Regions from separate parts of the Oceanobacillus sp. CAU 1775 genome, predicted to be linked through region 2. Evidence: predicted binding sites of a transcription regulator. Region 2 holds the regulator's gene; the other holds the start of a gene.
What was found. The regulator NrdR, encoded in region 2, represses ribonucleotide reductase genes. The targets are predictions, from matches to a motif close to AACACNATATATNGTGTT.
Positions count from the first base shown of each region.

Region 1: a site for NrdR is predicted at 1,539-1,556, ahead of ACXYMZ_RS03540 (vitamin B12-dependent ribonucleotide reductase). Genes of this name have one in related genera too.

Region 1 covers NZ_JBTLRO010000002.1:66,034-70,742, forward strand. The annotation lists gene gcvPB (aminomethyl-transferring glycine dehydrogenase subunit GcvPB) at 1-605, shown strand, start outside; gene ACXYMZ_RS03535 (rhodanese-like domain-containing protein) at 734-1,105, opposite strand; gene ACXYMZ_RS03540 (vitamin B12-dependent ribonucleotide reductase) at 1,648-4,212, shown strand; gene mntR (transcriptional regulator MntR) at 4,396-4,709, shown strand, end outside.
Region 2 covers NZ_JBTLRO010000002.1:492,610-497,318, forward strand. The annotation lists gene dnaI (primosomal protein DnaI) at 238-1,164, opposite strand; gene ACXYMZ_RS05720 (replication initiation and membrane attachment family protein) at 1,191-2,522, opposite strand; gene nrdR (transcriptional regulator NrdR) at 2,540-3,016, opposite strand; gene ACXYMZ_RS05730 (glyceraldehyde-3-phosphate dehydrogenase) at 3,224-4,249, opposite strand; gene coaE (dephospho-CoA kinase) at 4,355-4,709, opposite strand, start outside.

The DNA.
Region 1 (4,709 bases), 430 kb from region 2:
CTGGTCCAATTGGTGTATCAGAAGAACTAGCACCTTACCTACCAAAGCCTGTAATTCGTAAAAATAATGATATGTATGAGTTTGATTATAACCTACCAAAATCTATTGGTATGGTTAAGGGATACTACGGAAACTTTGGAATCAACGTACGTGCTTATACTTATATCCGTACAATGGGTGCAGAAGGGCTGAAAAAGGTTAGTGAGTATGCTGTTCTTAATGCGAATTACCTCATGCGTAGTTTAGAAGAAGAGTATGAGCTACCATTCACACAACATTGTAAACATGAATTTGTTCTTTCTGGAAATAAACAGAAGAAACTTGGTGTGCGAACATTAAATATTGCTAAGCGATTAATGGACTTGGATATTCATCCACCAACTGTTTACTTCCCATTAATTGTTGAAGAAGCATTGATGATTGAACCGACTGAAACGGAAGCGAAGGAAACATTGGATCATTTCATTGATGTTATGTTACAAATCGCAGACGAAGCGAAAAACAATCCAGAAGTTGTTCTAGAAGCGCCTAAAAATACTGTTGTTAGTCGTTTAGACGAAGCAACTGCATCACGTAAGCCTATTCTTAGATACTATCCAGAGTAAATATTTTTATTTAGAAATTATCTCGATGTCGATTTCCTTCGAGCGTTTTCAATAGAGATAAAGATTTAGAAAAGCTACTGCAGAATACAAAAAAGGTACTAGTCAATTTGACTAGTACCTTTTTTGATTTATTTGCTTTTAACTTTGCCTGTCCACTTTTTAAATCCACCCTTTAGTTGGTAGATTTCTTCATTGCCATTTTTATGAAGTATTTGTGCAGCACGTGCTGAACGACTACTGTTCTGACAATATAAATAAACTGGTTTATCTTTACGAACTTCAATTAAACGTTGTTTTAATTGTGTAACAGGAATATTTCTAGCTCCTAGAATATGTCCGTTTTCAAATTCTTGTGGCTCACGGACATCAATTAGTTGTGCTTTTCGATATCCTTCGATCCACTGATCTTGATTTAACACATTTAAATACAATTTTTGTCTATAGTAACGGAATATCGTTAAAGCAAGTAGTACAACAAATACAATAATTAATACAGCCATTTCATTTATCCCCCGTTTATAACGAATATCATTTCCTATTATAGATTACTTTCACTAGTTTTTAAAGTATTTAAGATATATTTTGTATAAGAATCTGTTAAAGTTTTATGTTAGATAGAGAAAAAACCCGCTTCGGAAATATACTTCGCGCATCCATAGGCGGCTGGTGAGCCTCCTCAGTCCCAAGCGACTTGCGGGGTCTCACCGTAGCCTTCCATCCCGGAGTCTTCTTATATTTCCGAAGCTCATTTTATTCTTCTTATTTTTCATGGAGTAAATTCACAGCATAGTACAAAGAAATGAAACAAAAAAATATGAAGAAAATGATTTCTTCATATTTTGCAGGAATTGTCGAGTTATGTATGTTTTTCTTTAATTTTCTTTAGAAATCTTCTATTTAAAAATGTTGACAATTTGTTATTTATGGGATTCAATCACAATATATAGGGTATATTTTAAATTAAGGTACTATATGTTGTTTTATTGAGATGTATATGATAATGTAATTGTACCATAATAATTACTGAAATAGGGGAGATAATATGTCGACAATTATAAAAGTAAAGAACGAAATCAATATCGAAGAGCTTAATAAAGATATCGCTCAATTCGAAGTTGTGCATCCGATTACGGAGGATATGAAGTTAACACATGGTGGAGTTTCAAGACTTGTTATGTTAGATAGATATTCTTATAAGGATACAGAAAAGAAAACATTAAAAGTTGGGGATTTTGTTGTTCTAACTGTAAAATCTGATCCGAAGTTTCCTGCTAGAGGATTAGGATTTGTAAAAGAAATCAATTGGAAATCAAATGAGGCTGAAATCAAAGTTCATGAAGATTATTTATCAGCATTAGATAATGAAGAAGAAATTAGTACGGGTGTTATCGTTCGTTCGCTTGATGTTATTGACAAACCCCTAGAAATCTATTACGAACAAATTGCGAAAAGAAATGCTACTGGTTTATCGTCTGTGGAAAAAACAGAAGAGCAACGTGACACTTGGAATCAAGCGTTTCAAGAGGAATTAGCAGCACGTAACTTTGTTCCAGCTGGAAGAGTTCTTTACGGAGCTGGTGCAAATACAGATGTTACTTATTTCAACTGTTATGTAATGCCTTATATAAAGGATTCTCGTGAAGGAATTTCTGATCACCGTAAACAAGTGATGGAAATCATGTCACGAGGCGGTGGTGTAGGAACGAACGGATCTACATTACGTCCTAGAAATACTCTAGCAAGAGGCGTTAACGGTAAATCATCTGGTTCCGTTTCTTGGCTTGATGATATTGCGAAGCTTACACATCTTGTGGAGCAGGGCGGATCTCGTCGCGGAGCACAAATGATTATGCTAGTTGATTCACACCCAGACATTATTGAGTTTATTATTTCAAAAATGCAGAATCCTAGAATTCTAAGATACCTAATCGAAAACACAGAAGATGAACAAATTCAGAGATTAGCAAAAGAGAAGTTAAACTTTACTCCGCTTACAGAAACAGAATTTGATCTGTACCAAAGTATCGTAAACTATAAAAGAATTCCTGGGCAAGGTGGCTTTACAGATGCTGCGATGAGACAAGCAGAAGAGAAACTTGCTACAGGTGGAACATATACTGTTCATAACTCGGAGTTTTTAACAGGGGCGAATATCTCTGTATGTATCACAAAAGATTTTATGGAAGCTGTTGAAAATGATGATATGTATGAATTGAAATTCCCTGATGTTGAAAATTACACACCGGAAGAAATGAAAGATTATAACGAAAAGTGGCATGATGTAGGTGATGTACGTAGATGGGAAGAGATGGGTTACGGTGTTCGTGTATACCGTGAAATTAAAGCGAAAGAACTTTGGAACCTAATCAACATTTGTGCAACATACTCTGCTGAACCAGGTATTTTCTTCATTGATAACGCAAATGATGAAACGAATGCTAAAGCATATGGACAGCAAGTAGTAGCAACAAACCCATGTGGAGAGCAACCATTAGCTCCTTACAGTGTATGTAACTTAGCTGCAGTTAACCTTGCAGAAATGGCGAATAAAGAAACAAAAGAAGTAGATTATGAAAAGTTAATTCAAACGGTTCAAACAGGTGTAAGAATGCAAGATAACGTTATTGATGCAACACCATACTTCTTAGAAGAAAATAAAAAACAAGCACTTGGTGAGCGCCGTGTAGGTTTAGGCGTTATGGGAATGCATGATTTACTAATCTACTGTGAAACAAGATACGGTTCTGAAGAAGGAAACCAACTTGTAGATAAAGTATTTGAAACAATCGCAACAACTGCTTACCGTACGTCGATTGAAATCGCTAAAGAAAAAGGGAGCTTCCCATTCTTGGTTGGTGAAACAGAAGAAGAGACATTAGCACTACGTGAAGCATTTATTAACACAGGTTATATGAAAAAAATGCCAGAAGACATTCGTCAGGGCGTCTTAGAGCATGGTATTCGTAACTCACACCTATTAACTGTTGCACCAACTGGAAGTACTGGAACAATGGTTGGAGTATCAACAGGTCTAGAACCTTACTTCTCATTCTCATATTATAGAAGTGGCCGTCTAGGTAAATTTATCGAAGTGAAAGCAGAAATCGTACAAGAATATCTTGATAATAATCCAGAAGCAGATGCAAATAATTTACCAGAATGGTTTGTATCGTCTATGGAGCTATTACCAGAAGAACATGCAGACACACAATGTGTGATTCAACGATGGGTAGATAGTTCAATCTCTAAAACAGTAAACGCTCCAAAAGGTTACTCTGTTGATCAAGTAGAAAGTGTCTACCGCCGTCTATACAATGGTGGTGCAAAAGGTGGTACTGTTTATGTGGATGGAAGTCGTGATTCACAAGTACTTACGCTTAAAGCTGAAGAGAACATCTTTGGAGAACAAACAGAGTTATTTGAAGAAGAAAAAGAGCAACGAAAAGTTGTATTAATGGAGACAATCCAAGAACTAGATTCAACTAATGTAAATATTGGAAATGAAATTGGAGATACATGTCCGGTTTGTCGAAAAGGTAGTATCGAAGAAATTGGTGGATGTAATACATGTACAAGCTGTGGTGCCCAATTAAAATGTGGACTTTAAGCTAAGCTAAAAGAAGACCATCGTTTAACTTGTAGATACAAACGAATCAACTACAAGTTAAACAGGTCTTTTTTTATTGGTTATATGTAATTACTTGTTTATCAAGGAAAAGTGCGTTATTCTCATAGTAAGGAAAAAATGTTTCCTGATATAAAAAATTATGCTTTGAAATGAGGAGACCATATGCCAACACCGAGTATGGAAGACTATATTGAGCAGATTTATATATTAATTGAGAAAAAAGGGTATGCCCGTGTATCTGACCTTGCGGAGGAATTAGAAGTCCACCCATCTTCAGTAACAAAAATGATTCAAAAACTTGATAAAGATAGATTTGTTAACTATGAAAAATACCGTGGCTTTGTCCTTACTGAAAAAGGGGAAGAAACGGGAAAACGATTACTATATCGTCATGATTTATTAGAAGAATTTCTAGAAATTATTGGTGTAGATGAAGAGAATATTTACGGAGATGTTGAAGGAATTGAACATCATCT
Region 2 (4,709 bases):
TTCATTTATGCTCCAATTAACCGAAAGCTGTTTGTTCTGTTGAAAAAGATTCTCACAAAAATGTATAACCTCCTTGTCAGTTTCAAAATAAATCTCCAGCAATTGCATCACCCTCATCTTCAACAAACTGTTATATTATATGGGATGTCCAACTGATTAATGATAAAACTGGTTAAACTAGTGAGCAAAATAAAAAAACTTTTAAGCGAGTACTCTCACTTAAAAGTTTTTCGTCATTTATTTTCTGCGATTATATCCTGGAACATGCACTATTTCACTTACTTGTTGAATTCTTTGGATGATTCTTCCTGCCTTCAACTTTTCCGTACCACTTCTCGTAGAAGCTAAGTGATCTTCCATTTGTTCTAATGTCAGGTTTGATGTGAAGAAAACTGGTAAGCCTTCCATCATACGATACTGTAAAATAGAGCTTAAGATTTCATCCCTGAACCAAGCAGATTGCGATTCTGCTCCAATATCATCTAGCATTAAAATATCGGCAGTTTTAAACAAATCTATTTTTTCGTTTACAGAGTCGTCTTTAAATGATGCTTTAATTTCTCTTACAAACTCAGGCATATAGATTAAAGTTGAAGATACATTGAACTTTTTCAATTCATTAGCAAGTGCACCAAGTAGGAAGGTCTTTCCAACTCCAAAGATCCCATGTAAATACAGTCCTTTTGATGGTAAGGAAGTTTTGGCTTGATTCAAAAACTCATAAACTTTAACCAATACTTCTGTTCTTTGTTGGTCACTGTCAATATCGCTGAGTCTTGCATTTAAAATTTCCTTTGGCATATATAAGCTTCTTACTAATTTTTGTTGTTCTTGTTCTTTTTCGTACATTTTTCTACTATGACATTTTTCGTAGCGAATATGAATTTCATTATGCACGACTTGTAAGATCGGTGAATAACCTTGAATCATGTTTTGGCAGCCACCATAAGATTCACATTTATCACATTGTTTCGATTGTGTTTTATACTCATAAAGCTTAATAAGGCCTTTATTTATTTCTTCTTGTGTTAATTCAGGATGATGGGAAAGGAATTCCTTGATTTCTTTATCCGCAAGTAATTCTTCACGCATTCGAGTATAGTTTTCTTTAAAACTTTCACTTTGAGACATCCATGATTTTAAGTTAGATTGGATTGGTTTCATTTCATTCATCCTCTAAAAGATTGGTTTTAGTTTCCTTCTGAATACTGTTTCATTAGATGTGCTAACCTTTGTTGTTCTTCAATACTTACGTCCTGCTTTGTTTCTTGAGGCTTGCCTTGTAAATGCTTCCCCTCTTTAAACCAATCAGGCACAATATCTTTTGATGCTGACTTTTGTTGATATGGTCTTTTATTTGTTTTAGCTTTTTCGTAGTTTTCTTTTTCCTTCTTAGCAAATTCCATTGCTTCTTTCGCTGTTTTAAGTTTAGCACGTGACCATTGACCAGCGATTGTACCTACGAAATTCTTTGTTAGCTTCATATTCGTCTGAAGTAAACAGTAATGAATAAGTACGTTCATCACAGGGGCCGGTAATCCTTGCGTCAACATGATCTCCTCAATTAATTTCATGTCCTGCGCTGAAGCCATTCCTCCACTAGATAAATCTTCTAATAATTCTTTCGGAGAGATCGATTCTAATTTTTGAATTAATGCTTCCTCTTTCGACTTTGGAGGGGTATTTATTTGCGTATTAGCAGGCTTAGGCGTCTTGTTTGTTAATCTTAAAGCCTTATTATTATTTTTTGCCTTAAATAAATCATGGCAAGCTTGTTTGAATTCTTCTGTATCTAAATCGTTTTCTTCTGACAATGCCCAAAGCAATGCATCGTCAATTTCATAACTTTCCAGATCATATAATTGAATCATTTGTGAAATTAATTTCTTATTTGTTTCCGTTAAAACACGCCTAACTGGGATCTTCCTTTGCTTTAACATTTGTTCAAGCCATTTAAATTCTTGTTTTTGTGCTGGTTCTTCTTTTACTTCTGGTTCAAACGACTCGGCTAAAGTATCTTTATTCGGTTTAAAAGTTTGGAATACTTCTTGGAATGCTACTGTGATATTATCGCCTCTATGGTTCGTTTCCTTTGCCATATAAAAGTTCTGCAACTTACGAAATTTCTGTTCTCCTATATGATTGTATAAGAGGGTAGTAAACATCGCTTCTTTAAAAAAGCTCTTCGGATCAAATGGTGGTTCTAAAACATACGTATAGATATCTATTTCTTGGGATTCTTTTTTATATGTTTTTAAAAGGCCCATTCCCTCTAATTTAATTCTAGCTTCATAAATTTGATCGAGTGGAAGAATAAGATAATTCATTAATGTATGATGTGTTTGAGGGGATTCCTCTTGTAGCAGAATATCATTTAAAAGTGTTTGATAGAGCATTAATGCCTCGGAACCAATTAATGGCTGATACAGATGTGTTAAGGACTGTAAATAATTCGTTGGTAACGGATTTCTTAATTCGACAAAATAACCGTCAACAGGCAATAATTTACCGATAGGGTTCAAGCTTTACACATCCTTTATTATTTCTGTTCTTTTTCTTGTTTGTCTGTATTAATTAAATCTTTTAGTTCATCTAGAAACACAGAGACGTCCTTAAACTGACGATAGACGGAAGCAAAGCGCACGTATGCGACCTCGTCCACTTTCGATAACCTTTCCATCACAAGTTCGCCTACTGCTTTCGAATCTACTTCAGAAGCACCGGAGCCTCTTAATTCTTTTTCTACTTCTAATGCAATATCTTCAATTGTTTCAATTGGAACTGGTCTTTTTTCACAAGCACGAATAATTCCTCGTGTTAATTTTTCACGAGAAAACTCTTGGCGCATCCCGTCTTTCTTTACAACGATTAACGGAATTTCTTCCATTCTTTCAAATGTCGTAAAGCGTTGGCCACATTTTTCACATTCTCTTCGGCGACGGATCGCTTTGCCTTCTTCTATTGGTCTTGAATCCGTAACTTTTGTATTTTTATATTGACAATTAGGGCATCTCATTGTGTTCCACCTCTATTTTCACATACGATGTGATGTCTGACAGTGTATATGTATTTTTAGGATTAGTTATATAATAATTGTACAGTATATTTTAACATGTTTTACGTAATACATCTAATTCAAGAATAAAACAGCTTCATTCAGATTGTAACTAAAAACAAGGCCAGCTTGAATTTACCCAAGCTGGCCTTTGTTAATTATATAAGTTTATACTGTTTCTTTACTTTTAATTGATTCTCCGACTAGTTTAACTAAATCTAGTACACGTGCTGAGTAGCCCCACTCGTTATCATACCAAGCAATGACTTTGATTTTGTTGTCTTCCATTACGATGGTTGACAATCCATCGATAATTGCAGATTCTTCTGTCGTTGTATAATCGATTGAAACAAGTGGTTCATCAGAGTATCTGATAATTCCTTTATGAGTTGTTTCAGCTGCTTCTTTGAAGGCATTATTAACATCTTCAACAGTAACAGATTTTTCAACGTCTACAACTAAATCTACAAGCGATACATCTGGTGTAGGTACACGTAAAGCCATGCCATGTAATTTACCATTTAGGTGAGGTAATACAAGGCCAAGTGCTTTCGCTGCTCCAGTAGATGTTGGAATAATCGATTGTCCGTTACTACGTGCACGACGTAAATCTTTATGTGGATTATCTAGGTTATTCTGGTCTGTCGTAAATGCATGGACAGTAGTCATTAGACCATTAATAATTTTAAAGTTGTCATCTAAAACTTTTGCGACAGGTGCTAAGCAGTTCGTTGTACATGAAGCATTTGAGATGACGTGGTGTAGATCTCCATCATATTCTTCATCATTCACACCGAGAACAATTGTCTTATCAATATCTTTTCCTGGTGCAGTAATAACAACTTTTTTAGCTCCTGCTTCTAAGTGAAGTCCTGCTGTATCATTTGTTGTAAATTTACCAGTTGCTTCAACAACAACATCTATATTTAATTGTTTCCAAGGTAGTTTTTCTGGTTCACGAGAATTTACTACTTTTACAACATGTCCATTGATTTCGATTCCTTCACCATGTACATTTACTTCTCCATCAAAAATACCATGAACACTATCGTACTTTATTAAATGAGCAAGTGTTTCAAAAGGATATCGTGCGTTAATAGCTACAACCTCAAAGTTATTATTTAATACAGCCTGACGAAAGACCATTCTTCCAATTCGTCCAAATCCATTAATAGCAATACGAGTCTTAACCATAATTACCTAATTCCTCCCATTAACGTTATACTAGTTAGTTAAATTCCTTAATTAGTATAACACATTTAGGCTATGATGTGTTACACTTTGATAATTTTATCCTGACTAAAATTTAACATCCCATTCTTGGAGGATTTTTGTTAATTGATTATGGCTTTCTTCTTTGGTGCCATTATTGTTTATGACGGCATCTGCTAATTTTTCTTTGTCTGAAACAGGCATTTGGGATGCTATTCGTTGTTTTGCTTCTTCTTCTGTAAAAGTATCACGAGCCATTAAACGTGATAATTGAGTTTTTTCATCAATACTTACAACGATAATTTTATCTACAAAGTGCTCTAGCTTACTTTCAAACAGTAATGGAATATCAAAAACGATACATTCTTCACCACTCTCAAGTAATGCGTCTTTCTTTTCTAACATTCTTTTTCGAATGGCTGGATGAATGATAGCATTTAAT